Regions from separate parts of the Kitasatospora sp. NPDC048239 genome, predicted to be linked through region 1. Evidence: riboswitches for the same ligand, from Rfam matches in the RefSeq annotation. Region 1 holds a riboswitch; each other region holds the start of a gene.

Evidence for each region. Region 1 has a riboswitch for cyclic di-AMP ahead of ACGFZP_RS07880 (M23 family metallopeptidase). Riboswitches for the same ligand answer to the same signal wherever they lie in the genome.
Region 2: linked by a shared signal. The riboswitch ahead of ACGFZP_RS12350 (family 16 glycosylhydrolase) and the one ahead of ACGFZP_RS07880 (M23 family metallopeptidase) in region 1 are both predicted to bind cyclic di-AMP.
Region 3: linked by a shared signal. The riboswitch ahead of ACGFZP_RS11425 (transglycosylase family protein) and the one ahead of ACGFZP_RS07880 (M23 family metallopeptidase) in region 1 are both predicted to bind cyclic di-AMP.

Annotation. Positions count from the first base shown of each region.
Region 1 is NZ_JBICZP010000003.1:21,771-29,127, forward strand. It holds gene ACGFZP_RS07855 (hypothetical protein) at 1-124, shown strand, start outside; gene ACGFZP_RS07860 (hypothetical protein) at 121-852, opposite strand; gene ACGFZP_RS07865 (sensor domain-containing protein) at 923-1,732, opposite strand; gene ACGFZP_RS07870 (GNAT family N-acetyltransferase) at 1,791-2,432, opposite strand; gene ACGFZP_RS07875 (hypothetical protein) at 2,475-3,347, shown strand; gene ACGFZP_RS07880 (M23 family metallopeptidase) at 3,439-4,299, opposite strand; cyclic di-AMP (ydaO/yuaA leader) riboswitch at 4,312-4,470, opposite strand; gene ACGFZP_RS07885 (YiaA/YiaB family inner membrane protein) at 4,716-5,006, shown strand; gene ACGFZP_RS07890 (alpha/beta fold hydrolase) at 5,157-5,984, shown strand; gene ACGFZP_RS07895 (TetR/AcrR family transcriptional regulator) at 6,040-6,609, shown strand; gene ACGFZP_RS07900 (SpoIIE family protein phosphatase) at 6,747-7,357, shown strand, end outside.
Region 2 is NZ_JBICZP010000004.1:231,723-239,079, reverse strand. It holds gene ACGFZP_RS12375 (SDR family NAD(P)-dependent oxidoreductase) at 1-575, opposite strand, end outside; gene ACGFZP_RS12370 (TetR/AcrR family transcriptional regulator) at 834-1,460, shown strand; gene ACGFZP_RS12365 (alpha/beta hydrolase) at 1,798-2,940, shown strand; gene ACGFZP_RS12360 (MoaF N-terminal domain-containing protein) at 3,155-3,484, opposite strand; gene ACGFZP_RS12355 (hypothetical protein) at 3,658-5,697, opposite strand; cyclic di-AMP (ydaO/yuaA leader) riboswitch at 5,994-6,159, shown strand; gene ACGFZP_RS12350 (family 16 glycosylhydrolase) at 6,161-7,357, shown strand, end outside.
Region 3 is NZ_JBICZP010000004.1:15,307-22,663, reverse strand. It holds gene ACGFZP_RS11440 (glycoside hydrolase family 13 protein) at 1-1,615, shown strand, start outside; gene ACGFZP_RS11435 (LacI family DNA-binding transcriptional regulator) at 1,641-2,660, shown strand; gene ACGFZP_RS11430 (hypothetical protein) at 2,719-2,919, opposite strand; gene ACGFZP_RS11425 (transglycosylase family protein) at 3,074-4,390, opposite strand; cyclic di-AMP (ydaO/yuaA leader) riboswitch at 4,377-4,576, opposite strand; gene ACGFZP_RS11420 (hypothetical protein) at 4,929-7,064, shown strand; gene ACGFZP_RS11415 (hypothetical protein) at 7,270-7,357, opposite strand, start outside.

The DNA.
Region 1 (7,357 bases):
CTCGGACCGCAGCTGGCTGGCGGAGAAGATACTGTCCCGGCTGGAGGCCACCGCCTTCGTCCCGCCGCAGCCCGGCCCGGTCGCCGACCCGGTGGAGCCGCAGCAGGCGCCGGAGCATTCCTAGGGCCTGCCGGGCAGGGCGGCCCGGCGGCGGTGGTCGGCCGCCCGCAGGACCAGGACCCGGCGGGTCCCGCCGTCCTCCGGCCGCGGGAAGGTGTGGATCTCGCTGGCGATCCGGCGCTCGCCGAGGGCGTGGCGGACGGCGTCCAGGTGGGGGCAGCGGCGGCTGGCGCCGTCGTGCAGGGGATGGACCCGCACCTCGCCGTCGGCGGCGGTGACCCGGACGAGTTCGGCCAGCGCGGCCACCTGCTGGGCGGGCCCGAACAGTTCGGGGTAGGCGAAGACCAGGTACCCGCTGAGGGTGAGCGCGAAGGTGCCGTCGGCGAACGGCAGCCGCGGCAGCGCGCCGGCCACGTACTGCTGGGGGTGGGCGGCCCAGTCGGCGGTGAAGAGTCGGCGGGCCCGGTCCCAGCTGCGCAGGTAGCGCTCGTACGGGCGGTCGCGCGGCGCGGGGTACAGCTCGGGGCGGGTGTCCATCGCGGCGGCCATCGCGGCCCGGGCGGCCAGCGCGCGGGCGGCGAGCTCGGGGGCCGGCCAGGCGTACGCCGGGTCGGCGGCGATGACGCGGCAGCCCAGTTCGCGGGCCTCGGCGGCGAGTCCGGCGGCGCCGCCGGGGCAGTCGAGCAGGGGCCCGGGCAGGGCCGCCAGCCGGGCGCGGGTGAGTCCGAAGAGCCCGCAGTACTCGTCCAGCGGTCGGGAGGTGACCAGCACCCGAGCGGTGATGTCGGCCATTGCGCCATCCGAACACGGCCGGGCCCCGCCCGCATCCGCAGCGGGCGGGGTGGAGGTGAGGAGTTGGGGGCTACCGGCCGAGCAGGCCCTGGACGGCGAGGCGGTTGACGTTGGTCAGACCGCGCACCAGTGCGGGGGTGAGGAAGACGAGCAGCAGGCCGAGCAGTGAGACCCCGGCGATCTGCGCGGGCGCCTCGATGAAGTACTTGTGCTCGACGCCCGCGCTGTCGCGGTAGTCGAACAGCTGGAGGCCGGGCCAGCCGACGAAGGTCGGGTACACCCAGTGGTACAGCGGGTAGAGCGTCAGCACCCAGCCGAGCAGCAGGAACACCAGCGACACCACGAAGCTGAAGACCGCCCACGGGAACATCACCACCTGGTACAGCGCCGCCTTCCACCCCGCGGCGTCCGCGATGCGCGCGGTGACGCCGCCCCAGGCGCCGGGCCGGACGACCCGGACGGGCTTCGGGCCGGGGACGTCCAGCGCCAGCATGCCGCGCGCCCGCGACCGCTCCAGCCGGCCGAAGCCGCGGGAGGCCGCGGTCAGGCCCGCCAGCACCGGGAGGCCGAGGATGGTGACGAAGGTGCCGAGTCCGAGGGCGAACAGCGTGATGGCGAGGGAGAAGCCGGCGATCGCGACCGGCAGCCCGGTGAGGGTGTAGCCGATCTCCCGGTAGGTGTAGGAGGAGAAGGGGGCCCGCCAGAAGTACGGCGGCTCCTCGGTGCGGCGGACCCGGGCGGCGCCCCGCTCCCCGTCGGCGGCGTACGAGTCGGCGGAGTACGAGTCGGTGCCGTACGAGTCGTCGGCATACGGGTCGGCGAAGGAGGCGTCGGTGTCGTGGCGGTCGTACTCGCTGCGCTGCGTGCTGTGGCTGCTCATGGCCGGCCTCGGTCCTCGGGTCTGTCGTGACGGCTTTCCTGCTGACCCCTGAAGCCTGTCAAAAGGCGCTCCCGCCGGACATCCGGCTCCCCGCCGAACCGTGGGTGGGGTTAACCCCCCGCCCGGTCTCCGCCCCGGTCCACTCCTCGGCCAGCAGGGAGTACTGGTAGGAGTCGTACCAGGTGCCGCGCAGGTACAGGTCGTGCCGGATCCGGCCCTCCAGCTGGAAGCCGGCCCGGGTGAGCACCCGGCAGGAGGGGGCGTTGTCCACGTCGACCCGGGCGGCCAGCCGGTGCAGGGCCAGGGCGCCGAAGGCGAAGTCGCAGAGCAGCCCGGTGATCTCGCCCGCGTAGCCCTTGCCCCAGGTGTCGCGGCGCAGCGCGTAGCCGAGGAGGGCGGAGCGGTGGTCGCCGAGGGTGAGGGCGGCCATCCCGATCGGGGCGGCGTCGTCGTCGCCCTCCTCGCCCTCGGCCCCGGCCGGGGTGACGGCGAGGCGGTAGACCGTCCGCTCGTCCTTGAGCGCCTCCTCCAGGTACTGCTCGATCTGGTCGGCGCAGCTCTCCCGGTCCCGGGGTTCGAAGGGGAGGTAGCGGGTGGTCTCCGGGTCGCCGAAGACCGCGTGCAGGGCGTCGGTGTCGCCCGGGGTGTGGTGGAACTCGCGAATGGCCAGCCGGGGGCCGGTGAGTCGTACGGGGACCATGCCTGCCGACCCTACCCGCGCTTACCGGTTACCGTACGTGACATGGAAGAAGAAGACCTGCGGCTCGCCCCGCGCACCAAGGCCGCCGAGCTGCTCGCCTGGGCGGAGGCGGAAGGCCGCGACCCGGTGGGCGAGGAGCCGCTGCGGACGGTGTTGGCGTTGCTGGAGCTGGGCGAGGGCAGGATGCGCGACGGCTGGCCGGAGCTGACCTCGGACGCGGTGGAGCAGCTGCTGGTCGAGCGGCTGTACCTGTACGTCCAACCCGCGCCGGAGCAGGACCCGTTGGCGTACGGCGAGGCGGTCCGGCTGCTGGTCGACCACCAGCGGGCGGCGAAGCGGCTGAACGCCAAGCGGCAGGAGCGGCTGCACGCCGAGGCCGAGTGGCAGGGCGAGGTGGCGACCGGTCTGCTGCGCCGGGCCGACCTGGTGACCTGGCCGCGGCTGTACGCGCTGCTGCTGCACGCCGCCGGGGTGGACGTGGCGGACGACGCGGCGGTGCGGGCCTGGCTGGAGGCGTTCCGGGAGCTGGCGCCGCAGGAGCGGTCGGCCGCCTACGCCGCGCTGGCCGAGGCCGGGTGGCTGGACGAGCTGGACGAGGAGGGCTGGGGCGAGGCCCGGATGCTGACGGTCGGGATGGCCACCGACGGCGCCCGGCGGCTGCTGGAGCAGGGCCTGATGCGGCGCAGCTACCGCAACCTGGCGGCGCTGAACGCACTGGGCCGCCCGATGCCGGACGAGCTCGCCGGGGACTTCGGCGCGTTCGAGGAGGCCGCGGTCGAGGTGGCGCTGGAGCTGTCGGGCGAGTGGACGGTGCCGGGGCTGGCGCAGCTGCTGGTGACGGAGTACCCGGAGCTGGCGCCGGAGCCGGGGCAGGAGGAGATCGACGCCTACCTGGCGCGGCTGCCCCAGGAGTAGCGCGGCCGCCCCCAGGGGTAGCGCGAGGCGCCCCGGTCCGCAGTGGACCGGGGCGCCTTCGACCTTGGGCCCTAGGGCTTGGGGCCCTGCGTCAGGGCGTGATGCCGCGCTGCTCGAACCAGGTCTCCGGGTCGACCGGGGCGCCGCCGCCGGGGCGGACCTCCAGGTGCAGGTGCGGGCCGGTCACGTTGCCGGTGGCACCGACCTTGCCGATCTGCTGGTTGGGGACGACCTTGCCGGAGCCCTTGATGATCGAGGAGAGGTGGCAGTACCAGATCTCGGTGCCGTCGGGCAGCGTCTCGACGATCCGGTAGCCGTACGAGCCGGACCAGCCGGCCGAGGTGATGGTGCCCTGGCCGACCGCGTACACCGGGGTGCCGGTGTCGGCGGCGAAGTCCAGGCCGGTGTGCAGGTGGGCCCAGTAGGAGGCGCTCTGGCCGTAGTGGGCGGAGAGGTTGTAGTCGCGCACCGGCAGGTTGACGGCGGCGAGCTTGGCCTTCTCGGCGGCCTCGGCGGCGAGCCTGGCCTCCACCTGCTGGGCGGCGCGCTTGGCCTCCGCCTCCTTGGCGGCCTGCAGGCGGGCGGTCTCGTCGGCGGCGGTGCGCTGGCTGTCGGCCTGCTGCTGGATGCGGGCGGCGAGCGCGAGGCCCGGGTCCGCGGAGAGCGCGACCGGCGCCTCGTCCGGGGTCTCGATGGCGGGCGCGGCGGCCGGGGTGGCGGAGGCGAAGCCGGTGGCACCGAGGGTGGCGGCGACGGCGGTGACGCCGAGCAGCGGCGCGGTCCCGCGGGTCTGGCGGGGCATCCGGTGCCGGTTGGTGTCGGCGGGCTGCGGGGCCTGCTCGTCGGCCGGGCCGCCGTATCCGCCGCCGTGGGCGGGCGGCCAGGGGTGGTCGAGCAGTTGGGTGCCCGAGCCGGAGCCGGGCAGGTGTGCCGGAGAGTGCGTCGACGCCACGGAGGCGCGCTCCTTTCCTTCCTTCGCGCCTACCGGGTTAGCTGACGGGTTCGGAGCAGGAAGGTCTCCTACGGCCGGGCCTGGGCCTGGCCGATTCACCCCAAGGAACGTGGTTCCCCGGCTCCCTGACCTGCCCGGAGGCGGGTCGTCGGGATTAGGCGACGGCGCACGGTGCCGTTTGGGTACGGCGTTGCCGACCGCGCTGCGTTATCAAACGTTAATCCTAGGAGCCCCTGATTCCAAGCCATCCGGGTGGGACGACCTGAGACCGCCCGGGCAGTACGTGACCTGATGGGCGATTTGTGAGGCTTGAGCACAACTGACACTACCGAACGTGATGAGACGTCAACGAACGGACGCCGGGTTGAGTACTTCTACTCATGTGCGGCCCGCCCCGGCGCCGCCATCCTGGCGCCATGAACGCACCCGTGCAGTCGCGCACCACGTCCGCGTACTACATCCAGGCCGTCCTGTCCTTCGCCCTGTCCGGCGTCGCCCTCGCGATCGGGATCGCCTACCTCCCGGTCGACGCCTGGACGCGGGCCTTCCTCGGGCTGGGCCTGCTCTACACCGTCACCTCCTCGTTCACCCTGGCCAAGGTGATCCGGGACCGGCAGGAGACCAACGAGATCGTCACCCGGGTGGACCAGGCCCGGCTGGAGAAGCTGCTCAGCGAGCACGACCCGTTCAAGGTGGAGGGAGTCTGAGCCGCCCGGGGCCGACCGGGGCGGAGCCGCACCCGGCGCGCCCGAAAGACTCCGCGGTCGATAGCTTGACGGCTAAGGCTATTAGCCTTAGCTTTGTGGCTATCGGCGGAACCCGCCGATGACGTGCACGGCGGACCGAGGAGGCCCACGATGACCGGCTCCAGCACCCCCACCACGCAGTTCCTCGACGTTCCCGGCGGCCGGCTGGCGTACGACGACACCGTGCAGGGCGACGGAGCCCCGGTCGTCCTCCTGCCGGGGATGCTCGACAGCCGGACCGCGTACCGGCACCTGCACCCGCTGCTCACCGCCGCAGGCCGCCGGGTGATCACCATGGACCTGCGCGGCTTCGGCGAGTCCTCGATCACCTGGGACGACTACTCGCCCGCCGCGATCGCCACCGACGTCATCGCGCTGCTCGACCACCTGGGCATCGAGCGCGCCGTCCTGGCCGGCAACTCGTACAGCGGTGCCAGCGTGGTCAAGGTCGCCGGGGACGCCCCCGGGCGGGTCGCCGGGATCGTCCTGCTGGACGCCTTCATCGAGAACCTGCCGCCGAACGCCCTGCAGCGCGCCGCCTTCGGCGTGATGGGCGCGCTGTTGGTGCACTCGCCCGCCTTCTGGGGCCTCTACCACCGCAAGATGGCCTACCCCGGCGCCAGGCCGGCCGACTTCGACGCCTACGTCGACGGGCTGGTCGCCGCCATGCGCACCCCGGGCCGCAAGGCCGCCACCCGCGGCTACGTGCGCGGGGACTCCGCACCGACCGGCTGGAGCGCCGCCGTGCAGTGCCCGGCGCTGGTCGTGATGGGCAGCAAGGACCCCGACTTCCCCAAGCCGGAGCTGGTCGCCGACCGGCAGGCCGCGGCGCTGCACGCCCGCAAGGTGATGATCGAGGGCGCCGGGCACTACCCGATGGCCGACCAGCCGCAGGCCACCGCCGACGCCCTGCTGCCCTTCCTCGCCGAACTGGTCTGAGCCGCCCCCCGCTCACGCCCCTTCCGAGCCCACTCCCCCGGTACGGAGACCGCACATGCCCCGAGTCGGACTGACCCCCGAGCAGGTCGTCGACCACGCCCTCGCCCTGATCGACGAGCAGGGCCCCGAGGCCCTCACCCTGGCCGCCGTGGCCGCCCGGGCCGGCGTGGCCACCCCCTCGCTGTACAAGCACGTCAGCGGCGGCCTCGCCGAGCTGCGCCGGCTGATCGCCGTCCGGGTCACCCGGGAGCTGGCCGACCGCCTCGCCGAGGCGGCCCTCGGCCGGGGCGGGGACGACGCCGTCGCCGCCGTCCTGCGCGCCTACCACGGGTACGCCACCGAGCATCCGCACCGCTACTCCGCGCTGCCGCAGGCCCCGCAGCCGGACGACGAGCTGACCCGGGCGGCCGCGCGGCTGGTCGGGGTGATCGTGGCGGTGCTGCGCGAGTACGGCCTGGGCGGCTCCGAGGCGATCCACGCCGCGCGCACCGTCCGCTCGCTCGCCCACGGCTTCGCCTCGCTGTCCATCGGCGGCGCCTTCCAGCTCTCCGAGGACCTGTCCACCACCCAGGACCGGCTGATCACCGTCCTCACCAGCGGACTGCGCAGCTGGCCCCGGTCCTGACCCGCCGCCCGGCCACCGGCGGAACCTCTGGTGTGTTTCGAACAGTCAATCGTCACCAATCGGGCAAGACGGGTTAGATTGGCCCGGCTCACAGGTGGTCACGACCCGCGACCGCCCACCCCGAGGCGGAGGTCGACGTGCCCGCACCGAAGGCGAGGCCGCGCCGACCACGGGTGTTCCCGCTCGGCGGCGCCCTCGGCCGATGGAGCGGACGGCTGCTGGACGGGGACCGGACGGCCGAGCGGAACGCGCTGCTGGCGATGCTCGCCCTGACCGTGCTCCTGAGCGGTCTCGCGATCGCGGCGCCGAAGAGCTGGCCGCCGTCCTCCATGGTGCTGCCGCTGGTCGTGGGCGGGCTGGTGCTGCGGCGGGGCCGGCTGCTGGTGCTGGTCTGCGCGGCGCTCACCGGCAGTGCGCTGAGCGCGGTGGTGCACCACCCGCACGGGGTGCGGGTCGGCGTGACGATCGTCCTCGCCGCGACCGGCGCGACCGTCCTGACGGCCAACCGCTTCCGCGACCGGCTGGGCCTGCGCGGCACCCGCGGGGACTCCATGCTGCTGGAGCTCGCCGAGCACACCCGGACCCTGGGCCGACTGCCCGACCGCCTGCTCGACTGGCACTTCGACGGCGCGCTCGCACCGGTCGGCGGGAACTCCTTCTCCGGTGACTTCCTGCTCTGCGCCCACCGCCCCGAGCAGGACCTGCTGGAGCTGCTGCTGGTGGACGTCTCCGGCAAGGGCAGCCGGGC
Region 2 (7,357 bases), on a different contig from region 1:
CTGTCGATGCTGCCCGGCGCGACGCAGGCCGCGCGCAGGCCCTGCTTGGCGTACTCGGCCGCGATCGCGTGGGTGAAGGACTGGATGCCGCCCTTGGTCGCGGCGTACGCGGCCATGTAGGGGTGGGCGAAGGTCGCGGAGGTGGAGCTGAAGTTGACCACCACGCCTCGGCCGCCGGCGAGCAGGGCGGGCAGCGCCTCCCGGGTCATCAGGAAGGTGCCGGTCAGGTTGACCGCGAGCAGCTTGTTCCAGAACTCCAGGCTGGTCTCGTGGGTGTGCGAGGAGCGCAGGATGCCGGCCGCGTTCACCAGGACGTCCAGGCCGCCGAGCCCGGCCACCGCCTCGGCCACGGCCGTGCGGACGGCGGCCTCGTCGGAGACGTCCAGTACCGTGACGGCGAGCCGGTCGGCGGTGCCGTCGGCGTGCGCGCGGTCCAGGGTCTTCTTGAGGCCGTCCTCGTTGACGTCCACCGCGACGACCCGGCCGCCCTCGGCGAGGATCCGGTGCACGGTGGCCTGGCCGATGCCCGAGCCGCCGCCGGTGATCAGGACGTTCCGTCCGCTGAAGCGCTCCATGGTGGTACTCCGTTTCGTTCGTGGCCTCTCGACCTCGACTGACACGGTACGCCCAAGTGGCACAACGTGCCAATAAGTCATGATGTGCCATATCGGCGCAGCGTGCCGAATTGGCATGTCGTGTCATCAGGGCGTTCTGCGACCTGGGCGTCGCGCGCCAGAACGGCATGCCGTGCCACTCCGCCGGAACGTGCCTTTTCTGGCATGACGTGCCCAGATGGCACGTTGCGCCATCACGGCGCGCAGCCGCGTAGGCTGATCTCCGTGACCGGACGCCCCACCCTGAATCAGCGCCGCCGTGACGACACCCGGCTGGAGATCGCCCGCACCGCAGCCGCGCTCTTCGCCGAGCGCGGGGTCGAGGCGACCACCGCCGAGGAGATCGCCGTCACCTCCGGCATCTCGCTGCGCACCTTCTACCGCTATTTCCGGGTCAAGGAGGAGGCCGTCGCCCCGCTGCTGGCGGCCGGCGGGCGCCGTTGGGTGCTGCTGTTCGCCGAGAGCTCGGCCGATCTGCCGGTGCGCGAGGCCCTGGAGCGCTCCGCGGTGGAGTCCCTCACGCCGGTCGACGACCAGGCGATCGAGGCCATGCACTGGACCCGTGACCTGCTGCGGGACGCCAGGCTGGACGCGGTCTGGCAGCGGGTGCACGGCGACTCGGAGGAGCGGCTGCGCGCGGTGCTCACCGCCCGCTGCCCCCGGGGGACCGACCAGCTGGAGATCCGGTTGGCGGCCGCCGCCGCGACCGTCGCCATCCGGGTGGCCCTGGAGGAGTGGGCGTTCTCGGACGCCCCCGCCGCCGGCCCGGGCTCCCCGCAGGAACTCGGCGCCCGCTGCATGCGCGAACTCACCGCCGGCCTCCGCCTCTGGGCCCTGATCGCCTGAGGCCCGCCGCCCGCGCGCCGACCGGGAAGGGCCTGATGCCCGCCGCGCCGGTGCCTGACGCTCCGTCCGCGGCTCGCTCGCCGCGGACGGAGCGTCAGGCGCCGAGAGCGCGATCCCTGCCCGACCCCTGTGACGCTCCCCACGTCACCCCCGACCCCCGTACTTCGATCCCCGCTGGTCGGCGGGTCCGGACGGCCACTTCGGAGCGCTAGGGTTGGTTGGTTGTTGATCGTGCCTCGGCGCAGGCCCCCGTCCTTCGAACGGGGGAACCGGGGCGGCCGTCCTGGGTGTCCTAGCTGCGGGGGCGGGCAGTTCGAGGCGTGGGAGCAAGTAGGACATGGGTCTGACGAGCCACAAGGTGCTGGCGCTGACCGTACTGATCGCCGTTGCGGTGATGGCCAGCACGGTCTGGCTGTGGCCGAGGCTGGCGAAGCGCAACTGGCAGGCGGTGCTCGGCCGGATCGGCGCCCTGCTCGCCACCCAGCTCACCGTGCTCGCGGCGCTCGGCCTGGTGGCGAACAACTACTTCGCCTTCTACAGCAGCTGGGACGACCTGCTCGGCACCGGCGACAACGGCCCGGTCACCATCCAGAACAAGGTGGACGCCTCCGGCCGCCTCCAGGTGGAGACCATCGGCCACGCGGCCGTCCAGGGCGGCGGGGCGCTCGGCCGGGACCCCAAGCAGTCCGGTGAGATCCGCGAGATCCGGATCGACGGCGCCACCACCCGCCTCTCCACCGAGGGGTACGTCTACCTGCCGCCGCAGTACTTCCAGCCGGAGTACGCGCAGAAGCAGTTCCCGGCGGTCGTCGTCAGCACCGGCTTCCCGGGGATCGCCAAGAACCTGGTGACCCGGCTCAACTACCCCGGCGCGGCGCTCAAGCTGCTGCAGGAGGGGCGGATGCAGCCGACCGTGATGGTGCTGGTGCGGCCGTCGCCCGCGCTGCCGCAGGACACCGAGTGCGAGGACATCCCGGGCGGCGCCCAGTCCGAGGCGTACTTCGTCAAGGACGTCCCGTCCGCCATCCAGGCGTCCTTCCGGGTCTCCGGCGACCCGCAGGCCTGGGGCTTCATGGGCAACTCGACCGGCGGCTACTGCGCCCTCAAGCTGGCCATGCGCCACCCGGAGGTCTTCCCGACCGCCGTCTCGCTCTCCGGCTACTACCAGGCCGCCGACGACCCGACCACCGGCGACCTCTTCAAGGGCAGTCACCAGCGCCGTGACGAGGCCGACCTGATGTGGCGTCTGAAGAACCTGCCGCACCCCAAGGTGTCCGTGCTGCTGGCCGGCACCAGGGAGGGCGACGGCGAGTACCGCCGCGAGACGGAGGCGTTCATCGCGGCCGCGCACAGCCCGATGAAGGTCTCGTACAGCATGCTGCAGACCGGCGGCCACAACTTCGAGACCTGGAGCAAGCTGCTGCCGTCCTCGCTCGAGTGGCTGTCCCAGCACCTCAAGGTGCCGGCCGACACCGTCTGAGCCACCCGACCCCGCGCAGACCCCACCGAACGCCCGCACCGAACGCCGGCACCGGACGCCCGCACCGAACGCCGGCACCGGACACCCGCACCGAACACCGGCACCGGACACCCGCCCGAAGACGGCCACCGCCCGGGACCGACACCGCCCGGGAACGACACCGCCGGCCCGGGCAAGCGCCAGGGCCGGCGGTGGTCCGTCGAGGCCCGGCAGGTCAGGCGACCGGCTCCAGCGTCCCGGTGTGCAGCTCGCCGACCCGGCCGCCCTCGCCCTCGTACGTCCAGAAGGCGCGCACCGTCAGCTTGCCGAGGTCCATGACGTGGCTGACGGTGATACCGCTCTGCTCGGTCCAGCTGACGAAGTACACCTGGGGGCCGACCTCGGCCACGTGCAGCGCGACGTCCTCCCACTGGCCGGCCGACTCGCCGAGGCCCTCCCAGCGCAGCCGCTTGCCGTCGGCCGAGTAGGCGTTGCGGAACGCCGCGCCGTTGTCGACCTGGAAGAGGTAGGTGCGGCCGGCGAAGGCGGGCAGGGACGCGGTCATGGCTGGGCTGGTCCTCGTTGTCTCGTGCGGTGCATGCAGGTCGGCCTCCAACCTATCCGACCGGGTGACGTTCCCGGCGGACTTCCCGGTGGACTTCACGGCGCCCCACGACGCGGCGGACCGCCACACGACCCCGCCACCCGCCCACCGCCGCACGCCCACCACCCCGCCGCTCACTGCCCGAGCACCGGCCCGTGCAGGACGGTGGCCGCCACCCTCGCCGCGGTCAGGTCGGCCTGCAGCCGGTCCGCAATGAACTTGTTGGCCACCAGCACGGTCGGCGCGGCGGGGAGCCTCGCGATGGTGTTCCTCAGGTCCTGCAGCATCCTCTGGTACTGCTCCGCCGTCGGCTGCCAGGAGACCTTGACGGTGTAGACGTCGTACAGCGCCCGCATCTCGCCGCCCCGGCGCAGCAGGAGCTCGGCGACGAAGGTGGAGCGCAGGTTCTGGTAGGAGTCGTCCGAGTAGAGCGCGATCAGCGGACCGCCGTTCGCCCGGGCGAGGTCGCGCTCCACCAGCGTCGTGGCGAACGGCGCGAGATCGCTGCGCCCCTTGCCGTGGCTCCAGACCACCAGCGGGTTGGCGTACCAGGCCGCGGGCTTGCTCCAGGCGGTCAGGACGCCCCACTGGACGCCGGCGAACAGGCTGAGCGCGGTCGCCACCGCGAGCACCGACAGGCCGGCCTCGCCGCCGCGGCGCAGCAGCGCCGGGCGGGAGGTGCCGCGCGCCGGGGCTGGGGAGGGGCGCAGCAGCAGCCCGACCGCGCCGATCGACATCAGGCCGATCACCACGCCGGCGGCGGCGATCTTCTCGAAGTAGTACGAGTAGTGCCCGATGGTGTGCAGCTGCCACCACCCGAAGCCGCCGACTACCAGGCCCGCCCCGACGACCAGCACCAGTAGCGCCTGGCCGGCGGCGGTGCGCCGGGTGGTCCGGCCGAGCGCGCCGAGCAGGGCGAGCAGCCCGCCGCCGAGCAGGAGGGCGCGGTCGGCGCCGACCATCGGTCCGGCCAGGTTCGAGGTGCTCGCGACGTCGAGGTCGGACAGCACGGACACCGCGCTGGGCAGCGCCGCCACCCCCAGCCCCGCGAGCAGGACGAGGGCCGTCGAGCGCCACCGGCCGGCGAAGCGGCGCCGGTTGACCAGCACCCCGGCCGCCACGGCGAGGCCCGCGAAGACCCCGTACAGGTTGTAGACGTAGGTGACGGTGATCAGGCCGGCCACGGCGATCAACAGGTGCTCGGCGCGGCCCATGGCCGGCCGCACCGCGAGCGGGAGCGCCACGGCGAGGAGGAGCAGGCCGATGATCGTGGAGTCGAAGCCGTGTCCGACCAGGTCGGAGTAGTTGCCGGCGAGCATCAGCGAGGCCGCGGTCGCGCAGACGGCGGTGGCCTGCCAGCCGCGCAGCCGCGGGCCGCCGATCCACCGGGCCGCCCAGACCAGGGCGGCGCAGAGCAGCGCGTAGGCGGCCAGCACGTAGAGGAAGTAGCGGTTCATCGCGTCGAGGGCGGCCCCGGGCGCGGTGGAGGAGCGGACCAGGGCGTCGACCCAGGCCAGCAGGAAGTGCGACCCCTGCGGGTACACCGCCTCGGCCGGGGTCATCATGTACGTCCGGGCCTGCTCCTGGTGCAGGAAGGCGTAGCCGCCGACGTGCCGGATGCCCTCGAAGTAGGAGAAGTGCCCGAGCCGGTCCTCGGCGGTGGCGATGTACGCCACCCGTTCGGTGAGCGACTTGCCGGCCACCGCCCGGTGCAGGTGGTACCAGACGACGGCCGCGGTGCCCGCGACCAGCAGGTCCGTCCCGCGCAGGCGCAGCGGCAGGCGCGGACGCCGGCCGGCCAGCCAGCCGGCCAGGCAGACGGTGCTGAGCAGCACCCCGGCGGTCGGCACGGGGTGGATGCCCCACGGCCAGACCGAGAAGACCAGCCCGAAGGTCATCACGCCGGCGGCGGTGATCAGGGCGGCCGCGAAGAGCCGGTCGACCAGGCCGCCGCCGACCCGGACGAGTGAGGCCACGGCCAGCACCAGGACCGGCAGCAGCAGCACGTCCAGTCCGGCCGGGTGCAGGGCGAGCGGCAGCAGCCAGGACGCCGCGAGGAGTGCGGCGAGCAGCGGAAGGCGGCGCCGTGGCGTCCCGCCCTCCTGGGGGCGGAGCTCTCCGGTGAACGGTGGGGCATCCGACGGTCGGTCCAGTACGGCAGACGGAAAGGCCATCGCGAAAGAGCGCTCTCTTCGATCGGGTCCTGTGTCTCGCACCCCCCCCGTAAGGACGCGATCCCGGCCGGCACCCGTGGGTACACGACCTTCAATGCGACATCATAAGCGCCACGGAACGTACACATGTCCGAGCGTCCGGCCGGTGGACCGGCGGCCCGCCCGGGCCGGTGTGAGCTGCGCGACAACCGCCGCCGATTCCTTGGCGCGCTCCGGACGGCCTGCCTAGCCTGCACGAGTCGTCCGCCCTCGCGGACCCCGCCGTCGGGACGCCGAGTCCTGTCCACCCGACGGCGCGTAACCGAGCACCACAGCGGACGGGAGCGGGGGACCCAAGGTCAGTGCCCGACCCGTGCGCTCCCGCGCACGGGCCGCGGCTAGGGGTGAAGCCGCTCCACAGGCGGCCGGGCAACCTCAGCCCGAACCCGACAGCTCACCTCGCAGGCGTGGCAGAGGACACCCCATGCAGAAGCCTGCCCGGCGCACCGCACCGCGCCATGCCCGCCCCTCCCACCGGGGCCGCAACACCGCCTTCGCCGTCACCGGCGCGCTCGCCGTGACCGGCGCCGGCCTGCTCGGCGTCCCGGCGGTCACCACCGCCCAGGCGGCCGCCGCCCCGACCGTCACCCAGGACCGGCTCACCCCGGCCGCCATGGTCGCGGGGAAGGCCTCCACCGCCTCCCTCACGGTGCACTCCTCGACCTGCTTCACCGCCAAGACGCTCGGCGTCGGCGTGCGCGACGCGGCCGGCCACAACCTCGACTTCCCCGGGAACGTCGCCAACGCGAGGATCTGCCCCGGCGGCCTGTCGATCACCACCGGCTCGCGCACCCTGCCGGCCGGCACCTACACCCAGTTCGGCTTCTGGCAGGACTCGGCGGGGGCCTGGCACAACCTGGCCTCCCAGCAGCTGGTGGTCTCCAACGCCACCGCCACGCCGACCCCCGCGCCCACGCCGACCCCCGCGCCGACCCCCACCCCCGCGCCGACGCCGACCGGTACGACCGCCCCCGCCGCGCCGGTCGCCGGCAAGAAGCTGACCTGGTCCGACGAGTTCAACAGCCTCGCCCTGGGCTCGCGCTGGACCGCCGACAAGAGCAGCTCGTACCACTACGGCGACCACAACCCCAACGACAACAAGCTCGACTGGCTGAACAAGAACAACGTCACCGTCTCCGGCGGCGCCGCCACGTTCACCGCCAAGCCGGGCAGCCACACGCTGGAGAACGGCAAGCAGGCCTGGGACACCGGCCTGCTCACCACCGAGTACTCCAGCGAGGGCTTCAAGGTGAAGACCGGCGACTACGTCGAGACCCGGGTGAAGCTCCCGGCCGGCACCGGCGCCTGGCCGGCGCTGTGGACGTGGAACAGCACCAGCGGCAACCACGGCGAGATCGACACCTTCGAGTACCACTCGGACAACGCGAACCTGCTGGAGCTGACCAACCACGTCAACGCGGACCACAAGTACGTCACCGACGCGAAGGCGATCGCCCACGACCAGTGGGTCACCGTCGGCACCCAGTACGGCGCCAACTCGGTCGACTGGTACATCAACGGGGTGAAGGTCTTCGCGGACGGCAAGGGCGTCGGTGCCAACTGGTCGGCGTACCTGATCCTCAACCTGTCCCTGAGCGCCGGGCAGTACCACCCCGCGCCG
Region 3 (7,357 bases), on a different contig from region 1:
GCGGGACGCGGTCATCTACCAGGTGTACCCGCGCAGCTTCGCCGACTCCAACGGCGACGGCATGGGCGACCTGCCCGGCATCCGCAGCCGCCTGCCCTACCTGCGGGACCTGGGCGTGGACGCCGTCTGGCTCTCCCCCTTCTACGCCTCCCCGCAGGCCGACGCCGGCTACGACGTGGCCGACTACCGCGCGGTGGACCCGATGTTCGGCACCCTGCTCGACGCCGACGCGCTCATCCGCGACGCCCACGCGCTGGGCCTGCGGATCATCGTGGACCTCGTCCCCAACCACTCCTCGGACCAGCACGAGTGGTTCCAGCGCGCCCTGCGCGAGGGCCCGGCATCGCCGCTGCGCGAGCGCTACCACTTCCGTCCCGGCAAGGGCGAGAACGGCGAACTGCCGCCCAACGACTGGGAGTCCATCTTCGGCGGCCCGGCCTGGACCCGCTCGGCGAACCCGGACGGCACCCCGGGCGACTGGTACCTGCACCTGTTCGCCCCGGAGCAGCCCGACTTCAACTGGGACAGCCCGGCCGTCGCCGACGAGTTCCGCTCGATCCTGCGCTTCTGGCTGGACATGGGCGTCGACGGCTTCCGGATCGACGTCGCGCACGGCATGGTCAAGGCCCCCGGCCTGCCCGACCTCGGCGGCGCCGACCAGCTCAAGCTGCTCGGCAACGACGTGATGCCGTTCTTCGACCAGGACGGCGTGCACGAGATCTACCGCAGCTGGCGCAAGATCCTCGACGAGTACCCGGGCCAGCGGATCGGCGTCGCCGAGGCGTGGACCCCGACCGTCCAGCGCACCGCCAACTATGTCCGCCCCGACGAGCTGCACCAGGCCTTCAACTTCCAGTACCTGGGCACCTCCTGGGACGCCGCAGAGCTGCGCGAGGTGATCGACGTCTCGCTCGACGCGATGCGTCCGGTCGACGCCCCCGCCACCTGGGTGCTCTCCAACCACGACGTCACCCGGCACGCCACCCGGTTCGCCAACCCGCCCGGGCTCGGCACCCAGATCCGCACCGCCGGCGACCGCGCCCTCGGCCTGCGCCGCGCCCGCGCCGCCACCCTGCTGATGCTCGCGCTGCCCGGATCCGCGTACCTCTACCAGGGCGAGGAGCTCGGCCTGCCGGACGTCACCGACCTGCCCGACGAGGTCCGCCAGGACCCGTCGTTCTTCCGCCAGGCCGGCCAGGACGGCTACCGCGACGGCTGCCGGGTGCCGATCCCGTGGTCCGGCACCGAGGCGCCGTACGGCTTCGGGCCGACCGCCGGCGGCCCCAGCTGGCTGCCGCAGCCCGCCGAGTGGGCCGGGCTCAGCGTCGAGGCGCAGACCGGCGACCCGACGTCCACGCTGGAGCTGTACCGCAGCGCGCTGGCCGTCCGCCGCACGCAGGCCGACCTCGGCGCCGGCACCGCGGTCGAGTGGCTGGACGGCCCCGAGGGCACCCTGGTGTTCCGCCGCGGCTCGTTCGTCTGCACCGTGAACACCACCGCCGAGCCGGTCCGGATAGCCGCGCCCGGCCGTCTGCTGCTCTCCTCCGCCGACGCGGTGGTGGACGGCGGCGAGACGGTGCTCGCTCCGGACAGCACCGACTGGTGGGCGGTCTGACGTGGTTGCAATAAGCTCTGGGACCGTGACTACGGCGCGACTTTCAGACATCGCGGCGCAGGCGGGGGTCAGCGAAGCCACCGTCTCCCGCGTACTCAACGGCAAGGCGAACGTGTCCGCCGCCACCCGGCAGACCGTGCTGGCGGCGCTGGACGTGCTCGGCTACGAGCGCCCCACCCGCCTGCGCCAGCGCAGCGCGGGCCTCATCGGGCTGATCACCCCGGAGCTCAGCAACCCGATCTTCCCCGCGCTGGCGCAGGTGATCGAGCAGGTGCTGAGCCGGCACGGCTTCACGCCGGTGCTCTGCACCCAGACGCCGGGCGGCTCCACCGAGGACGAACTGGTGGAGATGCTGGTCGACCGGGGCGTGGCGGGCATCGTCTTCGTCTCCGGCCTGCACGCCGACACCACCGCCGACCACGACCGGTACGCCCGGCTGACCGGCCGCCAGGTGCCGTTCGTGCTGATCAACGGCTACAGCGAGAAGATCGACGCGCCGTTCATCTCGCCGGACGACCGGGCCGCGATGTGGATGGCCGTCCAGCACCTGGCCGAACTCGGCCACGAGCGGATCGGGCTGGCCGTCGGGCAGCGGCGCTACGTGCCGGTGCTGCGCAAGATCGAGGGCTTCACGGCCGCGATGCGCGAGGTGCTCGGCCGGACCGCCGAGGAGGCCCAGGACCTCGTCCACCACACGCTGTTCAGCGTGGAGGGCGGGCACGCGGCGGCCGGCGCGCTGCTCGACAAGGGCTGCACGGCGATCGTCTGCGGCAGCGACATGATGGCGCTCGGCGCGATCCGCGCGGTGCGCCAGCGCGGGCTCTCGGTGCCGCAGGACGTCTCGGTGGTCGGCTTCGACGACTCGCCGCTCATAGCCTTCACCGAGCCGCCGCTGACCACCATCCGCCAGCCGGTCGAGGCGATGGCCACCGCGGCCGTCGACGCCCTGCTGGAGGAGGTCGGCGCGAACGCCGTCCAGCGCGGGGAGTTCATGTTCCAGCCGGAGCTGGTGATGCGCGGCTCCACCGGCGCCAGGGCCAGGTGAACCGACGCAGGGGCCCCCGGAGAGCAACCGCTCTCCGGGGGCCCCTGCGCGTGCCTGCTCAGCCCTCCTGGGCGGTCGGGCGCTCCGGGGTGACCCGCCGGCCGTCCTCGGAGTCACCGGTGAGGCTATCGGTGCGCCGGCCCCGGGCCAGGTAGTCGCGCAGGACGAGTTCGACCGCGTCCTGCGGGTTCCTGGTACCGGAGAGCATCATCGCGTCGATGGCGAGATTGGCGTCGAGCGTGACGGTGACCTGGGCCATGGTGACTCCTCCTCGGGTCCGAAGCAGCAGCATGCCCGCTGCGGGCCGATTTGGCCATGGCCGAGGGCAGGCCGCGACCCCCGGGGAGGAGCCGACCAGACTCTCCCCGGGGGTCGCGGCGGTTCGGGGCCCGTGCGGCCCTACCGCGGGGTGATCAGACGCGGCCCGCGAAGTCCGGCGCCCAGTTGGCGACGGTCTGGGTGCGGACGCCCGAGCTCGGGTTGGCGGCCTCGACGTACTTGCCGTCGCCGATGTACAGCGCGACGTGGTAGACGCCCGAGTCCTGGCCGTTGTTGGACCAGAACAGCAGGTCGCCCGGCTTGAGGCTGTCCAGCGAGACGTGGGTGCTGGCGGCGGCCTGGTCGGCGGCGACCCGCGGGACGGAGATGCCCGCGGCGCGCAGCGCGGCCTGGGTCAGGCCGGAGCAGTCCCAGCCGCCGTTGCCGGTGCCGCCGTAGACGTACGCCTGGCCGACCTTCGACTGGGCGAAGGAGACGGCGGCGGCCATGCTGCCGGTGGCGGCCTGGGCCGGGGCCGGGGTCTCGGCCTGGGCGGCGGGCTTGGCGGCCGGGGCCTGGGTCTGTGCGGCCGGCTTGGCGGCGGTGGAGCCGGCGGCCTGGTCCGAGGTCGAGGAGGAGCGGTTGAACCAGTCGAAGTTCTTGCCGGACTCCTCGGACTGCTGGGCCTGGCCGCGGTCGCGCAGGGCCAGGTGCTGGCCCGGGTAGATGACGTGCGGGCCGTCGGCCAGGACGTCGCGGTTCAGCTCGTAGAGCCGCTCCCAGCCGCCCTGGACGTTGTTCTTGTCGGCGATCGCGGAGAGCCAGTCACCGGCGATGACGGTGTACTCGGCGGACTTCGCCTGGCCGTCCTGCTGGCGGTACTGCTGCCAGTTCTGGCCGCCCTTGGCGGAGTCGGAGGCGGCCGGCTTGGCGGCGTCCGCGGGGGCCTGGGCCGCGGGCTTGGCGGCGGGCGCCGGGGTGGTCGGCTTGGCGGCGGGCTTGGCGGCCGGGGCGGGGGTCTGCGCGGCCGGCTTGGCGGCGGTCGCACCGGCCGAGGTGTCGACGGCGGCCGGGGTGCCGCCCTTGGTCAGGCCGGCCTGGACGGAGCAGACCGGCCAGGCGCCGGGACCCTGCGAGGCGAGCACCTTCTCGGCGATCGAGATCTGCTGGTCCTTGGTGGCCTGGTTGGCCTGCGCCGCGAAGGCGGTGCCGCCGAAGGCGGCCCAGGTGCTGGAGGTGAACTGGAGGCCGCCGTAGAAGCCGTTGCCGGTGTTGATGCTCCAGTTGCCGCCGCTCTCGCACTGGGCGACCTTGTCCCAGGTCGCGACGGAGGCGGCGGAGGCGGTGCCGGAGGTGAGGCAGGGAATCGTGAGGCCGATCCCGACGACGCCGAGGGTGGCGATCGCGCGGCGGGTACGGCTGGACAGGCTGGTGCCGTTGCTGGGCAGCATGGTGACGCGGTCCTCTCCCACGCCTGCGAGGTGAGCTGTCGGATTCGGGCTGGAGTTGCCCGGCCGCGCTGTGGACGCGGCTTCACCCCTAGCCCTGGACCGGTACGGGACCGGTCTAGGGCGACTTACCTGTGGGTCCCCCGCTCCTGCCGTGGTGCGTTCTGCGCTGCCAGCGCAACCGACGGCAGGACTCGGCGTTGCGGATGAGCTGGGTCCGTGTGGCCACGAACGGGGAGCACGTTAAGCAGACTTAAGTTCAAACCGCAAACATGTGTGATGGTCGTCACAGTGTGCCGGCCTGACCTTTTGCGCCTGTCCATCATGATCAGAAATGACCGTTTTCGAGCAACGCCCTTGCGGATGAGCGCAACTGCCTATGCTTCAGAGCGTCGCAACCGACGCAGCCGTCTGGGGGGAGGGCTACGCAACGATGGCCATGGACGAGGACCCGCGCGCCGAACGGCCGACCGTCAGGGCGCGCGGAGCGCACCGCCGGGCAAAACGCCACAGTCCGGACATTCCGTCGGCGGCGGCCCGAACTCCCGTACCGCGCCGGACGATGCTGCGCTGGCTCGCCGTCGGCACGGTGTTCTCCGCGATCGCCGGCGAGGAGGTGGTGCGCCGCTCGCTGACCGGGCCGACGCAGCCGGTCGCCGCCACCGGGGCCCCGGCCGCCGGGGAGGCGCCCGGCGGACACCGGCACGGCGGGCCCGCCACCGCCGACCCGTCCGACCCGTCCGCCGGACCGCCCGAGGACGGCGGCGACGGCACCGCCGCCGCCCAGGCGCCGCCCGAGCAGCCCGCCGCCGCACCCACCGTCGACCAGGGCGGCCGCCGCTGGTCGGATCCGGCCGGCTGGGGCGGCGCCGTCCCCGGCCCGGGGAGCGCCGTCCGGATCACCGACCGGGTGCTGCTGGACACCGACGCCACCGTCGCCTCCCTGCTGGTCGAACCGACCGGAGCGCTGACCTTCGCCGCCGACCGCACGCTCACCCTCGCCTCGGCCGGCAACGTCGAGATCCGCGGCACCCTCGCCCTCGCCCCCGACGGCGCCGCCGTGCACACCGTCCGCTTCCCCGCCGTCGACGAGCGCCGCTTCCAGGGCGACGGCATGCAGGTGGTCGACACCGACACCGGCCTGTGGGTGGGCGGCGCCGGCTACCTGCGGCTGGACGGCGCCGCCAAGACCGCCTGGGTGCGCGCCGCCGGCGGCCTGCGGGCCGGCGACACCTCCGTCAGCCTGGCCGCCGCACCCACGGGTTGGCTGCCCGGCGACGAACTGGCCGTCACCCCGACCGGCCCGCCCGACGAGGACGGCTTCTCCACCCGCTACGACCTGGCCACCGTCCGGTCCGTCAACGGAACCACCGTCACCCTGGACGCCCCGCTGGCCCACGCCCACCCCCGGGTGGCCGCCGGAGGGGGCGTCACCGTCGGCGCCGAGGTGCTCAACCTGACCCGCAGCGTCCGGGTCGAGGGCACCGCCAAGGGCCGCGCCCACGTGCACCTCACCAGCTCCCGGCGCGCCGACGTCCGGCACGCCGCGCTGCGCTGGGTCGGCCCGCGCACCGACACCAAGGAGACGTGGAAGGGCCCGGACGGCGCCGCGCCGGTCACCGCGCCCGTACTCGGCCGGTACGGGCTGCACTTCCACATGCTCGGCGACACCACCCGGGGCACCGTCGTCGAGGGCGTGGTGGTCCGCGACGCCGGCAACCACGCCTTCGTCCCGCACGCCAGCCACGGCATCACCTTCCGCAGCTGCATCAGCCACGACACCTGGGAGGACGCCTACTGGTGGGACGGCCCGCTGGACACCCGGACCCCGCAGCGCCCGTCCGACGACATCGTGTACGAGTCCTGCGTCGCCTCCCGGACGGTGCTGGAACCGGCCCCCCGGGCCTACCGGCTGACCGGCTTCAACCTCGGGGCCGGCACCGGCGGCAAGGCGCTGGACTGCGTCGCGGTCGGCGTCCAGGGCGCCACCGGCGCCTCCGGCTACGAGTGGCCGGAGAACAGCGAGGGCGTCTGGACCTTCCGGCGCTGCCTGGCCCACAACAACCTGCAGGACGGCGTCTTCGTCTGGCTGAACGCCCAGCACCACCACGTGGTCACCGAGTTCGCGGCCTACCACAACGGCGGCTGGGGCATCGAGCACGGCGCCTACCTCAACGACTTCGACTACACCGCGAGCGTCCTCTACGGCAACGGCGCCGGGGGAGTGGCCCTGCACGCGCTCGGCCGGGACAAGGGCAGCCTCTTCGACGGGCTGCTGATCGACGCCGCCGGGCAGAGCGACTTCGCCGTGGCCACCGCGAAGCACCAACTCGCGGGGGAGGCCGTCACCTTCAGCCGCAGCCTGTTCACCGGCTACCGCCGGGCCGGCGTCGCCTTCCGGGCCACCGGCGACGGCAAGCCGGACGACATCGCGGTACTGGACTGCGAGTTCGGCGGCAACGAGCTCTGGATCGACCCGGAGTCCCAGCCGCCCAGGAGCATCGTGCTGCGCCGGGCCGGGCGGTCCGAGGCCGTCCAGGTGGGCCGGGCGGACGGCGGCGGGGCGGCGCAGCCGCAGTGGAACGCCGTCAGCAACCCGGCCCCGGCTCCCGCCGTGCAGCCCCGGCCGGTACAGCTGCCCGCGCTGCGGCTGAAGGACGCGGCCGCGCCCACCACCCGGGTCGGCGGCCGCGCCTGACCGGCGGGGTGTCCGGGCCGGCGGGCGCTGTGCGTCGGCGGGGTGTCCGGGTCGGCGGGCGCTGTGCGTGGGCGGGGCTTGGGCGTGTGGGCGGGGCCTGTGCGTCGGCGGTCGTGCGTCGGCGGGGGCGGAGACGGCCGAAGGGCCCGGAGCGGGGTGCGCTCCGGGCCCTTCGGTCTGCCGGGCGGGCAGGGCTGGACGGGCCCTACTCGGCGACGGGCTCCGCGGCCTCGTCGGCGGGCGCCTCGAAGACCCGGGCCGGCAGCGCGGCCAGATAGGTGGAGGCGATCAGC